One region of the Kitasatospora sp. NPDC088134 genome, then DNA from elsewhere that is predicted to be linked to it. Evidence: riboswitches for the same ligand, from Rfam matches in the RefSeq annotation. Region 1 holds a riboswitch; the other holds the start of a gene.
What was found. Region 1 has a riboswitch for cyclic di-AMP ahead of ACIOHG_RS03935 (transglycosylase family protein). Riboswitches for the same ligand answer to the same signal wherever they lie in the genome.
Positions count from the first base shown of each region.

Region 2: linked by a shared signal. The riboswitch ahead of ACIOHG_RS29920 (transglycosylase family protein) and the one ahead of ACIOHG_RS03935 (transglycosylase family protein) in region 1 are both predicted to bind cyclic di-AMP.

Region 1 covers NZ_JBIUTD010000002.1:77,035-84,470, reverse strand. Annotated here, with positions in the region: gene ACIOHG_RS03945 (septum formation initiator family protein) at 1-49, opposite strand, end outside; gene eno (phosphopyruvate hydratase) at 159-1,445, opposite strand; gene ACIOHG_RS03935 (transglycosylase family protein) at 1,674-2,354, opposite strand; cyclic di-AMP (ydaO/yuaA leader) riboswitch at 2,358-2,505, opposite strand; gene ACIOHG_RS03930 (cytochrome P450) at 2,952-4,196, opposite strand; gene ACIOHG_RS03925 (SDR family NAD(P)-dependent oxidoreductase) at 4,351-4,773, shown strand; gene ACIOHG_RS03920 (MazG family protein) at 4,863-5,861, opposite strand; gene ACIOHG_RS03915 (hypothetical protein) at 5,911-6,267, opposite strand; gene ACIOHG_RS03910 (SurA N-terminal domain-containing protein) at 6,683-7,321, opposite strand.
Region 2 covers NZ_JBIUTD010000025.1:99,245-106,680, forward strand. Annotated here, with positions in the region: gene ACIOHG_RS29910 (AMP-dependent synthetase/ligase) at 1-669, opposite strand, end outside; gene ACIOHG_RS29915 (hypothetical protein) at 796-984, opposite strand; gene ACIOHG_RS29920 (transglycosylase family protein) at 1,130-2,359, opposite strand; cyclic di-AMP (ydaO/yuaA leader) riboswitch at 2,344-2,517, opposite strand; gene ACIOHG_RS29925 (hypothetical protein) at 3,119-5,248, shown strand; gene ACIOHG_RS29930 (hypothetical protein) at 5,382-6,275, opposite strand; gene ACIOHG_RS29935 (DUF397 domain-containing protein) at 6,625-6,867, shown strand; gene ACIOHG_RS29940 (ATP-binding protein) at 7,032-7,436, opposite strand, start outside.

The DNA.
Region 1 (7,436 bases):
TGGTGAAGCGCGGTCGCGCCGCCAACCCGGGAATCCTCCACTTGGCCATCTGCTCGCCCCTCCTGCGCATGCCGGTGCCCCGGCTCCCACCCTACGCGGTGGGAGCCGGGGCACCGGTCACAACAGGCTCGGCCGTGCGTCGGCCCTCGCTGCGCCCGTCAGTTCGCGGCGCGGAACCGCGGGAACGCGGAGCGGCCCGCGTACTCGGCGGCGTCGTCGAGGATCTCCTCGATGCGCAGCAGCTGGTTGTACTTGGCGACGCGCTCGGAGCGGGCCGGGGCGCCGGTCTTGATCTGGCCGCAGTTGGTGGCGACGGCGAGGTCGGCGATGGTGACGTCCTCGGTCTCGCCGGAGCGGTGCGACATCATGCAGCGGTAGCCGTTGCGCTGGGCCAGCTCGACGGCGTCCAGGGTCTCGGTGAGCGAGCCGATCTGGTTGACCTTGACCAGCAGCGCGTTGGCGGTGCCGGTCTCGATGCCCTTGCGCAGGCGCTCCGGGTTGGTGACGAACAGGTCGTCGCCGACCAGCTGGACCTTGTCGCCGATCGCGTCGGTGATGGCCTTCCAGCCGTCCCAGTCCGACTCGTCCAGCGGGTCCTCGATGGAGACCAGCGGGTAGTCGGCGACCAGCTCGGCGTAGTACGCGATCAGGTCGGCGGAGGAGAGCGCCTTGCCCTCGAACTGGTAGGCGCCGTCCTCGAAGAACTCGGAGGCGGCGACGTCCAGGGCGAGCGCGACGTCCTTGCCCGGGGTGTAGCCGGCCTTCTTGATCGCCTCGGTGATCAGATCGAGGGCCTCGCGGTTGGAGTCCAGGTTGGGGGCGAAGCCGCCCTCGTCGCCCAGGCCGGTGGAGAGGCCGCGCTCCTTCAGCACGCCCTTGAGCGTGTGGTAGACCTCGACGCCCCAGCGGACGGCCTCGGAGAAGGACTCCGCGCCGATCGGGGCGATCATGAACTCCTGGATGTCGACGTTGGAGTCCGCGTGCGAGCCGCCGTTGAGGATGTTCATCATCGGGACGGGCAGCACGTGGGCGTTCGGGCCGCCCAGGTAGCGGAACAGCGGCAGGTCGCTGGCCTCGGAGGCGGCGTGCGCCACGGCGAGCGAGACGCCGAGGATGGCGTTGGCGCCGAGCGAGGACTTGTCCGGGGTGGCGTCCAGGTCGAGCATGGCCTGGTCGATCAGGCGCTGCTCGGTGGCGTCGTAGCCGACCAGCTCGGGGCCGATCTGCTCGATCACGGCGAGGACGGCCTTCTCGACGCCCTTGCCGAAGTAGCGGTTCTTGTCGCCGTCGCGGAGCTCCAGGGCCTCGAAGGCGCCGGTGGAGGCGCCGGACGGGACGGCCGCGCGACCGGTGCTGCCGTCGTCGAGACCGACCTCGACCTCGACCGTGGGGTTGCCGCGGGAGTCGAGGATCTCACGGGCTACGACGACATCAATGGACGGCACGAGGCATCTCCTAGCGGAAGCGGATGTGTGGTCGTTACGACCAGAGCCTAGCCGCAGACCGCCCCGGGGCCACGCCCGGCCGGGCCCCGTCTCACGGTGTGGCCCGGCTACTCATCGGTAGTTCACCTGAATGCCGACCGCTCCGCCGCTCCGGGCGGCGCGAACTGCGCGGCGCGCGCCCGGAGTGGACGGAGCGTCAGCCGGTCATCGGGCCGGGGCCCGGCGGGGTCAGAGCGCGAGCACCTGTCCGGGCTCGATCAGGTCGGGGTCGGCGCCGATCACCGCGCGGTTCGCCGTGTAGAGGTGCTCCCAGCCGCCGGCCAGGTTCCGCGCGGCGGCGATCCCGGAGAGCGTGTCGCCGTCCTGGACGGTGTAGCCGCCGGCAGCGGGGGCGGCCTGCGGGGCGGGCGACTGCGCGGGGGCGGGCGCGGCCGGCTTCGCGGGCTTGGCGGCGGGCTTCGTGGCGGGCTTGGCCGGCTGCGGGGCGGCCGGGCGCTCCTGGCCGCGGGAGGCGGTGTCGGCGGGCGCGCCGCCCCGGGCGAGCCCGGCGCGCTTGGAGCAGACCGGCCAGGCGCCGGGGCCCTGCGCGGCGAGCACCCGCTCGGCCACCGCGATCTGCTCGGCCCGGCCGGCCTGGTCGGCGCGCGGCGCGTACTGGGCGCCGCCGAAGGAGCGCCAGGTGGCGGAGGTGAACTGCAGGCCGCCGTAGAAACCGTTTCCGGTGTTGATGCTCCAGTCGCCGCCGCTCTCGCACTGGGCCACCCGGTCCCAGACGTCGTTCGGCGCGGCGGCCGCCTGGGTGGCGGCGAGCAGGGGCAGGGCCAGGCCGATCGAAGCGACGCCGGCGGCGGCGACGAACTTCTCGGCCTTGGTACTACGGCGGTGACGACCGTTGGAGGAGAACAGCACGGGATTTCCTCTCCGCACGCCTGCGGGGTGAGCTGTCGGGTTCGGACCGGGAGGTTGGCCCGGCCGCCGGCGGGACCGGACGCGGCTGCGTCCGCTCCCCGGCGGCTTCACCCCTAGTGCCGCGTCAGGCAACCTTTGCCGTCAAGGAGCGGCGGTCGGTGCGTGCTCTCGGCGTGCCGGCCGGAAGCCCTCGTACTGGGTGTACTTGGGTTTTCGGCCGGTGCGGCGAGAGTGCGTGCCGGGCGTCGCGACGGGCGAAGGTTGCCTGACGCGGCACTAGCCGTTGGGACGACGGCGTTCACACTGGTTCCCCCACTCCTGTCCGGTACCTGTTTCGGTGGCCCGGGGACGCGGCGGACAGGACTCGGCGTGCCGCGCTCGGGGCCCACGGCTGCGGGCAGTTCGGAGACTAGGCAGAGCTGACGGAGGATCACAAGCTCATATCACCGCAATCACGCCGAAATTACGCACTCTCACTTCTCGTGCACAAACCATCCACGTATGTCCGGGTTTGTCCGTGGCCCGAGCGTGGAACGCGCCCCCGCCGGACGCGCCGTCGGCCCAAGGGGGCAGCGGCCTCCGGCCGCTGAAACGGCGTCAGCGGGGCGTGAAGGAGACCGGGAGGTCGCGCAGCCCGCGCATGATCAGCCCGCCCCGCCAACGCAGCTCGGCCGGATCGGCCGCCAGCCGGAGGTCCGGAAGCCTGGTCAGTAGGCTGCCGATCGCCCGCTGCCCCTCCAGTCGGGCCAGCGGGGCGCCGATGCAGTAGTGGATGCCGTGGCCGAAACCGAGGTGCGGATTGTCCGAACGCGCCAGGTCGAGGGTGTTCTCGGCGGCGAACCGGGCCGGGTCGCGGTCCGCCGCGGCCAGCACCACCAGCACCGGGTCGCCGACCGGGATCTCCACCCCGCCGATCCGCAGCGGCGCGGTGGCGAACCGCCAGGTGGCCAGCTCCACCGGGCCGTCGTAGCGCAGCAGTTCCTCGACGCCGGTCTCCAGCAGGGCGGACTCGCCGCGCCCCAGCGACTCCTGCAGCAGGGTGCGCTGCCCCGGGTCGCGCAGCAGCGCGTACATGCCGTTGCCGATCAGGTTGATGGTGGTCTCGAACCCGGCGAAGAGCAGGATGAAGGCCATCGCCGCGGCCTCGTTCTCGGTCAGGTGCTCGCCGTGGTCGCTCGCCCGGATCAGGCCGGAGATCAGGTCGTCGCCGAGGTCGGCCCGCTTGCGGTGGATCAGGTCGGCCAGGTAGCCGCGGATCTGCTTGACCGCGCGGCCGACCCCGCCGCGCTTCCCGCCGGTGTGCCGGATCATCATCCCGGCCCAGTCGCGCAGGTCGTCCTGGTCCTCGGCCGGCACGCCGAGCAGGTCGCAGATCGCGTAGATGGGGAGCGGGAAGGCGAACTCGTGGATCAGGTCGGCCTCGCCGCACCCGGCGAAGGAGTCGATCAGCCGGTCGGTGAGCTGCTGCACCCGCGGTTCGAACTCGGCGACCCGGCGCGGGGTGAACGCCTTCGACACCAGGCGGCGCAGCCGGGTGTGGTCGGGCGGGTCGATGTTCAGCAGGTGGGTCATCAGGTCGGCCTGCCGCTCCCCCGGGATGCCGACCCGGCCGGTGCGGTGCGCCTGCTCGCTGTGGTGCGCAGGGTTCTTGGAGAGCCGGGCGTCGGCGAGCGCCTGCCGGGCGTCCGCGTACCGGGTGACCAGCCAGGCGTCGACGCCGCTCGGCAGGGTGGTGCGGTGCACCGGCGCGTGTTCCCGCAGCCAGGCGTACGCCGGGTACGGGTCGGCGGCGAACTCCCAGGTGAAGAGTGGCGGGCGGGTGTCGTGGGGCTGGTCTGGCATGTCTTGACCGTATCGGGAAGCGCCGTCGCGTGAGTCTGGTCACCTGGTGGGTAATCCCTGTTGCGGAGCGTCGGGGCGTGCCTACGATCCTCCGACAACCAGAGTGGGTGGCGTGCGGGCTGCCCACGGGTTCGCTCTGTGAAGGGAGCAGACCATGCGAGTAGCCGGTGCAGTGGTGGTCATCGCGGTGCTCGACGGAGGTTCGGGGGTCGACCTGGCCCGCCGGTTCTCCGCCGCCGGCGCCGCCGGTCTGCTCATCGCCGACCTGCGACCCGGTGCCGCCGAGGACCTCGCCGCCGAACTCGACCGCCCCGGCTGCCCGGTGGTCGGCGTCTCCGGCGACATCCACCACCCCGCGGACCTCGCCGCGCTGGTCGACACCGCCGCCAAGCACCTCGGCCCGATCGACCTGTTCGCGGTGACCGGGCCGGACGGCGAGCGGATCGTCCAGCTCGCCGACCTGCCCCGCCACCTCGACCCGCTGGCCGAACTGCTCGCCCTGGTCGGCGAGGCGATCGGCGAGGTCGTCGTGCCGCTCCAGCGCCGCCCCGTCCAGGACGTCCCGCTGGCGGGCTGACGGCCCGTCAGTCCTCGTCCGGCCCGTCAGCCCCGTCGGTCCGGCCCGTCAGTCCTCGTCCGGCCCGTCAGCCCCGTCGGTCCGGCCCGTCAGTCCTCGTCCGACAGGCCCTCGGCCGCCCGGACCGCCGCGCGGTAGCGCCGGGCCGCCGCGCGCAGGGCCGCGTCCACGTCCACGCCCCGGTCGTGGGCACGCTGGGCGACCGCCAGCAGCAGCTCCCCCGCCGACTCCGCGGTGAGCTCGGCGGGCAGCGCGTACGCCGCGTCCGGCACGCCGGTGAACTCCGCCCGGCGCACCCGGGAGACCAGCTTCGCCGCGTACGCCAGCGCGGGCAGGCCCGCCGGGACACCGTCCAGCACCGATTCGCGCTGCTTCTCGGCCGCCTTCAGCTGCTCCCAGTTGGCCTCGGTCTCGGCCGAGCCGGTCACGCTCACGTCGCCGAACACGTGCGGGTGGCGGTACGTCAGCTTCTCCACGATGTCGCCGGCCACGTCGTCGATCGAGAACGGGTCCTCGGCGTGCTCCTCGGCGATCCGGGAGTGGAAGAACACCTGGAGCAGCACGTCGCCGAGCTCCTCGCGCAGGGTGGGCCGGTCGCCCTCCTCGATCGCCTCGACCAGCTCGAACGCCTCCTCGACCAGGTACTTCACCAGGCTCTCGTGGGTCTGCTCGGCGTCCCACGGGCAGCCGCCGGGCGAGCGCAGCCGGTCCATCACCGCGACCAGGTCCAGCAGCCGGGCGCCCGGCAGGTCGTACGAGCCCGGCAGCACCTCGATCTCCGGGTGCTCGCCGGCCTCCTCCACCGCGATCCGGGCCAGCGCGTCGGTCAGCCCCGGGTCGCCGTCCGGGCTCTCCAGCCACACCGCGGGGGCCTGCGCCAGCAGTTCGCGGGCCAGCGCGGGCGCGGAGCCGCGCTCGATCACCCGGGGCTCGACCCCGGCCGCGCGCAGCGCGGGCAGCTGCGGGTGGTCGGCGGCGCCGACCAGCACGGCGGGCGCGGAGCGGAGCGCGTCCCAGGCGGGCCAGGAGAGCAGGCCGGGGGCGACGCGGTGGGTGGTGGTCAACAGGGTCAGCTTCGGAGTCTCCACGAGGTCGAACTTACGCGACCCCGGTCGGCTCCCGGGCCTGGTGCCGGGCTCAGGGCCGGCGGCGGGCCCGGGCGAGCAGGGCGAGCAGGCCGGCCAGCAGGACTCCGAGCGCGGCCAGGCCGACCATCGGGAGCACCTCGGGGGTGCCGGCGGCGGGGAGTTCGGCCACCGGAGCGGGGTCGGCCGCCATCGGGTCGGCCGCCACCGGTTCGGCCGCCACCGGTTCGGCTGCCGGGGCCGGACCGGCCGGGCGGTGGACGGCGACGGCGGCGGTGACGCCGGGCGCCGCCGGGGCGGAGGTCACTGCGGGCACTGCGGGCACTGCGGGCGCCGCGGCGAGCGGGAGGAGCAGGGCCGCGCACAGCGCGCCCAGCAGTCGCGGGAGGAACGGACGGCGGTCGACCACGGGGAACCTCGCAACCGGGGCGGCAGGGCTGGGCAGAGGTGCCCAGCCTCACCGGCCCGGGCGGCTTCCCGGCCCCACCACGCGGGCCCGGTCGCCCGACCGGCCGAGCCCGCCGGCCGCCACCGGAGGGCGGCCCCGGCCGGGGAGCCGGGCCTAGGGTCCTGTCGTCAAACCCCCGCCTGCCCCACGGCTCCCCCAGCCCCAGGGGGGCTGGCACGCACCCTCCTCACCCGCCCTCGGACAGGAGGGGACCGCTCGCCGCACCGGACACCGCGGGGCCGCGCCGGGGGTTCGACGACCGGCCCTGGGACCACTGGGGAACCCCGCCACCGGGACGGCGGCGCCCACCGGTGCAGGAACGCCCGGCCTGCCGACAGCCGGCCGCCGAGTGTCGAGCCGGGCCGTCGCCGCCGCGCTACTGGAGGGGGAGCATGGCCGGGAGCCAGTTGTCGAGGGTGTCGGTCATGCCGATCCGGGCGGCGTTCCAGTTGCCGTAGCGCGGGTTGACGGTGATGTGCAGGGCGGTGCCGGCGTCGACCAGGGCCTTGCGGATCGCGGCGTCGCCCTCGGGGCCGGACGGGTCCTGGCCGCCGGCCAGCTTGGCCAGGCCGACCTGTCGCCGGTAGAAGGCGTCGATGCCGTCCGCGGGCACGCCCTGCTTGGTGAGCAGGAGTTGGACCAGGGCGGCGTCGCTGCCGACGGTGCGGGCGTCGCCGGCCCGGGCGGCGTCCACCTCGGCCGCGCTGACGTCGAGGTGGCGGTCGGCCAGGGCGCGGTCGACGACCTTCGCCAGGATCAGATCGGAGACGGCGTGCCTGGTCAGGCCGGGCTGCTCCTGGGCGGCGCCGGCCCGGGTGTCGGCGGCCTGCGCGGCCACACCGTCGCGGACGGCCCCGACCCGGGCCTCGACCTGCGCGATGCTGATCCGCTCGTCGCCGACCACGGCGGCGGCCCCCTGGCGGGCCGGTCCGGCGCCGCAGGCGGTGAGCGCGGCGACGGCGGCCGCGACGCCGAGGGCGGCGCGCAGGCGGCGGGCGGAGCTGGTGCGGATCACTGGGGCCTCCTGGCGGCTGGAGCGCGGTCCGGTGGTGCTCTCTGCGCGCGTGCGACGGAAGCGCACGGCTGGGACGAACAATAGGGAGCGGCGCCGCCCGGTGCCAGACCCCGCG
Region 2 (7,436 bases), on a different contig from region 1:
CTTGGGGCGGCCGGTGGTGCCGGAGGTGTAGATCAGGGTGGCCTCGCTGTGCGGCCCCAGCGCCGCCCGGCGGCGCTCCAACTCGGCGGCGGGGACGGCCTTCCCGAGCTCGCCGAGCGCCCCGACCGCGTCCTCGTCCAGCCGCCACAGCGGCACCGTGCCGCCGGTCCGGGCGATCGCCACCGTCAGCACCTCGGCGGTCCCGGCGTCCTCCGCGACCGCCAGCACCGCCGCCGAGTCCCGGACGATCCACTCGGCCTGCTCGACCGAGGCGGTCGGGTAGACCGGCACCACGGCGGCGCCGGCCGCCCAGGCCGCGAAGTCCAGCAGCGTCCACTCGTACCTGGTCCGGGACATCAGCACCACCCGGTCGCCGGGCCGGACGCCCACCGCGACCAGTCCGCGGGCGGCCGCCGCGACCTCCTCGGCGAACTGCCGGGCCGTCAGGTGCTGCCAGCGGCCGCCGTCCTGACGCCGGGTCACCACCACGGCGTCCGGGGCCTGTTCGGCGTTGCGGAACGGCAGGTCGGCCAGGCTCCCGTGCGCGGGCGGCGGCACCAGCGGCCCGGTGCGGGCCTCGACCACCCGGCCGCCGGACCGTAACACCTCGACCGGGGCCCGGTCGCGCAGCTGCTCGTCGCGCCCGGCACGGGCGAGGGGGTGGGCCATGGCGGACTCCCTTGGGTGGGGGTGGGATCCGCCCAGGGTAGGTACTCGCCAGTAAACTTACTAGACGGTAAGTTCCTTGACAGTTCAGGATCTTGCGCCGTAATGCGGGGCCGCTCGCTGCGGGGCTCAGCCCTCCTCGACGGGCGCGGCGGGGCCGGTGAAGCGCTCGCCCCGGTGCGGGTCGCCGGTGCCGGCCCGGGTGGCCAGGTAGTCGCGGACGATCAGCTCGACCGCGTCCTGCGGGCTGCTCGCGCCGACCCGCATCATCACCTCCAGCGCGAGGTCCGCGTCGAGGGAGATGGTCAGCTTCGCCATGGGTGCGCTCCGGGGTCGGGCCGCCGCCGGACGGGGTTCGGGCCCGGCGGGTCGTCCGGCCGAGCATAGGCCGCTGCCCCCGGAGCCGACCAGGGTCTCCGGGGGCAGCGGTGCCGTGGGGGTGTCGTGCGCGTCCGACCGGGGGTCAGACGCGGCCGGCGAAGTCCGGCGCCCAGTTGGCGATCGTCTCGGTGCGGACGCCCGAGCGCGGGTTCGCGGCCTCGACGTACTTGCCGTCGCCGAGGTAGATGGCGACGTGGTAGACGCCGGAGTTGGAGCCGTTGTTGGACCAGAACAGCAGGTCGCCGGCCTGCAGGCTGCCCAGCGAGACCCGGGTCGCGTAGTCGGCCTGGTCGGCGGCGACCCGCGGCAGGCTGATGCCGGCCTGGCGGAACGCGGCCTGGGTCAGGCCGGAGCAGTCCCAGCCGCCGTTGCCGGTGCCGCCGTAGATGTACGCCTGGCCGAGCTTGCCGAGCGCGAAGTCGATCGCCGCGGCCTTGGAGCCGGTCGCCTTGACGGCGCTGCCGGTGGACGCCTTGGTCTCCTGCGCGGCGGGCTTCGCCGCGGTGGTGCCCGGGGCGGACTTGGCGCGGTTCCAGGACGAGGACGAGGACTTGGTGGCGGGCGCCGACTGCTCGGCCGGGGCCTCGGCGACGGCGACGTTGCCGAGGGCCAGCTGCTGGCCCGGGTAGATCATGTCCGGGCCCTCGGTGAGGACGGACCGGTTCAGGTCGTACAGCGCCTGCCAGCCGCCGTCCACGTGCTCGCGCTGGGCGATGGTGGACAGCCAGTCGCCGGCCTGCACGGTGTAGCTGCCGGCCGACTGCCGGGCCTGCTGGGTCTGCTGCTGGGCCTGCGGCTTGCTCTGGGTCCGGGCCTGCTGCCAGCCGGAACCCGACTTCGGGGTCTCGGACTTCGGGGCCTGCGGCTTCACGGCGTCGCCGGCGGACTTGGTGCTGCTCGGGGCGGAGGCGTCGACCTGCGGGGCGCCGCCGCCCTTGGTCAGGCCGGCCTGGATCGAGCACACCGGCCAGGCGCCGGGGCCCTGCGAGGCGAGCACCTTCTCGGCGACGGTGATCTGCTGGTCCTTGGAGGCCAGGTCGGCGCGCGAGGCGTACGCGGTGCCGCCGAACTCGGCCCAGGTGGAGGCGGTGAACTGCAGGCCGCCGTAGAAGCCGTTGCCGGTGTTGATCGACCAGTCGCCGCTGGACTCGCACTGCGCGACCTTGTCCCAGGTGGAGACCGAGGCGGCGGAGGCGGTGTTGGCGGTCAGGCAGGGGACGGTGAGACCGATGCCGACCACGCCGGTGGTCGCGATCAGGCGGCGGGCGCGCTTGGCGCTGATGGGCAGCATGAAGAAGCGTTCCTCTCCCACGCCTGCGAGGTGAGCTGTCGGATTCGGGCCGGAGTAGCCCGGCCGCGCGCCACCCGAAGGTGCGCACGGCTTCACCCCTAGCCCCGGACCGGTCGGTTGGACCGTCCCCGGGCGACTTACCTGGTTCCCCCGCCCCTGCCGCGGTGCGTTTCGCATGAGCCGACCCACCCGGCGGCAGGACTCGGCGTTCCGGGAGGGCTGGGTCCGTGTGTCCACGAACGTGGGCAGGAGATTAAGCAGGTGGAAAGGGAATTCGCAAATGCCTGTGACGGGCGTCACGGCGCGCGGAATTCACGATCAAGGAATTTCCGCCGAACTCGCTTGCCCGTGAAGGGAGGTGGCCGGGCGTCAGGCAATTGGTGATCTTGTGCCCGTTTTGAGGGAGTATGAGAATCGGTGGGTGGATATTCGGTTTCGATGCGGTTTGCGCTCGCGGGTTCGGGTGCTTCGTCCGCTTTGCCCGGCGTGACCGGCGCGACCGGCGCGACCGGCGCCGCCGGGGCGGTCCGGCCGAGGACGTCCGAATTCCGCCCCCGCATTTCCGCGCGCCCGAATGCGCCCCGGGCGCGCCGTCGTCCGCGCCGTCGCCCGCCCGGCGCCGCCATCGCCCGGCCGCCCGGACCCGGGCGCCGAACGGGTGACTGACGGTACGTCAGGATGCTTAAGCGAAACGGAAGACGCCGCTTCCCGGTCGGTCTTCTGCCTATGCTGCGAACGAGTGGGGTTCGGAGTTCCCTGCGCCCCGGGAGGGCGGCCATCGTGGACCAGCGCGACAACGAACAGCCGGCGGCCGGCCGGCACCGGCGGCCGGTGGTCGAGCGGCGGCGGATGCTCACCTGGCTGGCGGTCGGGACGGTGACGGCGGTCGGCGGGGGAGCGGTGCTGCGGCAGTCGCTCGCCGGGGCCGACGAGACCGCGGCCGGCCCGCCCCGTCCCAGTGCCCCGCCGACGGGCCACCGGCACGGCACCGCCGCCCCGCCGCCCGCCTCCGCGAGCCCGCAGCCCTCCGAACCGCCCCCGCCGGTCGACGAGGGCGGCCGCAAGTGGTCCGACCCCAAGGGCTGGGGCGGCCGGCTCCCGGCCCCGGGCAGCGCGGTGCGGATCACCGACAAAGTGCTGCTCGACACCGACGCCCAGATCGGCTCGCTGCTGATCGAGGCCACCGGCTCGCTGGTGTTCGCCAAGGACCACTCGCTCACCCTGGCCAGCTCCGGCAACGTCGAGGTGCGCGGCACCCTGGCGCTCGCCCCAGACGACGCCCACACCCACACCCTGCGCTTCCCGGACGTCGACGAACGCCGGTTCAAGGGCGGCGGCATGACGGTCGTCGACGGCGACACCGGCCTGTGGGTCACCGGCCGCGGCTACCTGCGGCTGGACGGCGCCCCCCGCACCGCCTGGGTCCGGGCCGCCGCCGACCTGCGGGCCGGCGACGTCACGATCAAGCTGGCCGCCGCCCCCACCGGCTGGCAGCCCGGCGACGAACTCACCGTCACCCCCACCGCCGCGCCCGACCAGGACGACTTCTCCACCTCCTACGACCTGGTGACGGTCCAGCGGGTGGACGGCGCCACCGTCACGCTCACCGCCCCGCTGCAGCACGCCCACCCCCGGGTCGCGGTCGGCGGCGGCCCGGTCTTCGGTGCCGAGGTGCTCAACCTGACCCGCAACGTCCGGGTCGAGGGCACCGAGCAGGGCCGGGCGCACGTCCACCTCACCTCGAACCGGCACGCCGACGTCCGGCACACCGCGATCCGCTGGATGGGCCCGCGCGCGAACGGCAAGGACAGCTGGAACGGCAAGCCCGTCACCGAGCCGGTGCTCGGCCGCTACGGGCTGCACTTCCACATGCTGCTGGACACCTCGCGCGGCACCGTGGTCGAGGGCGTGGTGGTCCGCGACACCGGCAGCCACGCCTTCGTGCCGCACGCCGCGCACGGCATCACCTTCCGCGGCTGCATCTCCCACCAGACCTGGGAGGACGCCTACTGGTGGGACGGCCCGATCGACACCCGCACCCCGCAGGGCCCCTCGAACGACATCGTCTACGAGGGCTGCGTCGCCTCCCGCACCGTCTACGAGCCCAACCCGCGCGGCTACCGGCTGACCGGCTTCAGCCTCGGCGCGGGCACCGGCTCCTCGGCCCGGGACTGCGTGGCCGTCGGTGTCCAGGGCGCCACCGGCGCCTCCGGCTACGAGTGGCCGGAGACCAGCGAGGGCGTCTGGACCTTCGAGAACTGCCTGGCCCACAACAACCTGGAGAACGGCGTCTTCGTCTGGCTCAACGCCGAGCACCACCACACCGTCAGCCGCTTCGTGGCCTACCACAACGGCGGCTGGGGCATCGAGCACGGCGCCTACCTGAACGACTTCGACTACACCGCCTCGGTGCTGCACGGCAACGCGGCCGGCGGCATCGCCGTGCACGCGCTCGGCCGCGACAAGGGCACCGTCTTCGACGGCTTCCTGATCGACGCCGCCGGCCAGTCCGACTACGCGGTGGCCACCCTCAAGCACCAGCTCGACGGCGAGGCCGTCACGCTCAGCCGCAGCCGGCTCACCGGCTACCGCAAGGCCGGGGTGGCGTTCCGGGCCACCGACGACGGCAAGCCCGACGACATCGCCGTGCTCGACTGCGAGTTCGCCGGCACCGGCCCCGAGGTGTGGCTCGACCCGGAGTCGCCCGCCCCCAAGCGGATCCTGTTCCGCCAGGCCGGCCGGACCCAGACCGTCTCGCTCACCAAGGGCAGCGGCGGCCAGGGCCTGGCCGGCACCCCCTGGAACGCCGCCACCGCTCCCGCGGACGCCCCCGTCCCGCCGCGCCCGGTCGCGCTGCCCGCGCTCACGTTCACCGACAGCGCGCCGCGCACCGGGCGGGTCACCGGCTGACGCCCGCCCGCCGCGCCCGTCGCGCCCGTCGCGCCGCCGGGAGGCGCAGCGCTCCCGGAAGTGCTCCCGGACAGCGCGACGGGCGGGGGCGCGTCGATGCGCTGCCCCCGCCCGCGGCGGTCCTGGTGCGGCGTCAGCGCGCCGCGTGCGCCCCCGGGGTGCGCGGTTCGACGGCCGCCGCGGCGGCCTCCAGCTGCTCCTGGGTCGGCTCCGGGAGCACGGACAGGTAGCTGGCGGCGATCAGCTGACCGACCGTCGGGTACGCGCCGATCGGGGCGGCGCTCGGGCAGCCGGTCTCCTCGGCGGCGGCGGCCAGCAGCTCCGGGTCGGCCTCCGGGCCGATCACCAGCGGGGCCAGCGCCGGGCGCTCGGCGCCCATCGCCTTCAGGTGCGCCACGGCCGCCGCCACCGAGCCCGGCACGTCCAGCGCGGCCGCGACCACCGGCACGGCCAGCCGGGAGGCCAGCAGCACGCCGGTCATCGCGGCGGCCTCGGCGGCCTCCTGGCCGCCCACCGTGGTCAGCACCACGCCGTCGGCGGCGGTGGCGATGGCGAACAGCCGGGCCCGGTCGGCCCGGGCCAGGTTCGCCTCGGACAGGCGCACGTGCACGGCCTCGGACAGCTTGGTGTGCGGGCCCAGCGGGTCCAGCACCCGGGCGCCGGTCTCGGCGGCCGCCTTGTGCAGCCCGGCCAGGAAGCCGTGCGGCCCGGGAACCAGCGGCTGCACGATCGGGGCGGCCAGGCCGGCCTCCGCGGCGGCGGCCAGCAGGCCGGCCACGGTCGGCGCGTCCTCGCCGCCCAGATAGGCGGCCGTCACCTCGATGCCCGGCTGCTCGCCGCGCACGACGGACAGCAGCTCGTCGACGACCGGACGGGTCTCCGGCCCGGCGACGGCCGGAACGGCCAGCACCAGGGCAGGCGAACCGGCCAAGATCTCGCGGCGCTCGGGAGCGCGGTGGCGCCCCCGCGCACGGGAGCCTGGGGTACGGACGGGCAGTGGCGCGCCCGGGATGGCTGCGGTGCTCATGGGCCAGATCGTAGGACATCGCCCCCCGCCCCTTGCAGCCGGATGCCGGGAGCGGGCGGCTTTCCGCCAGGAAGTGACGGTCATCACAGTGCCGGTTGTGACTCCGGGTGAACCGCGTGATAAGGGGTGATGATCGACAAAGCGCTGACGGGCGTGTGCGGACGGTCATGGCGGGACTGGTGTTTCGTCCGACTGTGTCCGCTTACGCCCCGTCAATTACGGCGCTGTGAAGGCTTGGTGACAGCATCAGCACGTTCTTCTGCACGGGAAATAGCCCATGCTGATGCACGTGCAGGCGGGCTATCATCACGTCAAGTGAGGCGATTCGCCAGGCTCTGGGGAGAAGACAATGCGTGAGGCGTACAACGGCATGGCGGCAGCGGACCTCGACGGGGTGGTCTGGCAGAAGAGCCGGCACAGCAACTCGAAGGGCAACTGCGTGGAGTTCGCCGCGCTGCCGGGCGGCGACGTGGCGATGCGCAACTCGCGCTTCCCCGACGGCCCCGCGCTGGTCTACACCCGGGACGAGATCACCGCGATGCTGCTCGGTGTGAAGGACGGCGAGTTCGACCACCTGGGCGGCGCCCTCTGACGAGGCGCCAACACCCGTCCACCCCGGCCGTCGTGGGAGCACCCGCGACGGCCTCCGTGTTTTCCCGCCCGCGCCCGGGCGCGCCGAAGCCCTGACCCGGGGCCAGGGACGGTGGGGAGCTCAGGGGCGGTGGGGAGCGGGGTCGGGGACGGGCGCGGGCGGGGTCAGGCGGAGCGGCGGTGGCGGCCGAGGTCCGCCGACAGCGGCGGTTCGTCGGCGCGGGCGTCGAACAGCGCCCAGACCACCTTCCCGGCGCCGGCCAGCGGGTGCCAGCCCCAGGAGCGGGAGAAGGAGTCCACCAGGTGCAGGCCGCGGCCGGACTCGGCCACGAAGTCGGCCTCGCGGGCCACCGGGCCGCTGCTGGACGGGTCGCTCACCGCGCAGACCACCTGCGGGGCCCGGTGCACCAGGCTGATCCGGATCGGCAGCGCCTCGGCGGACAGCTGGGGCGTGTTCTGGGCCGGGACCCGGGAGGGCTCGCTCTGGCCGAGGGCGTGCCGCAGCGCGTTGGTCACCAGCTCCGAGGCCACCAGGGCGACGTCGTCGAAGAGTTCGCCCAGGCCCCAGCC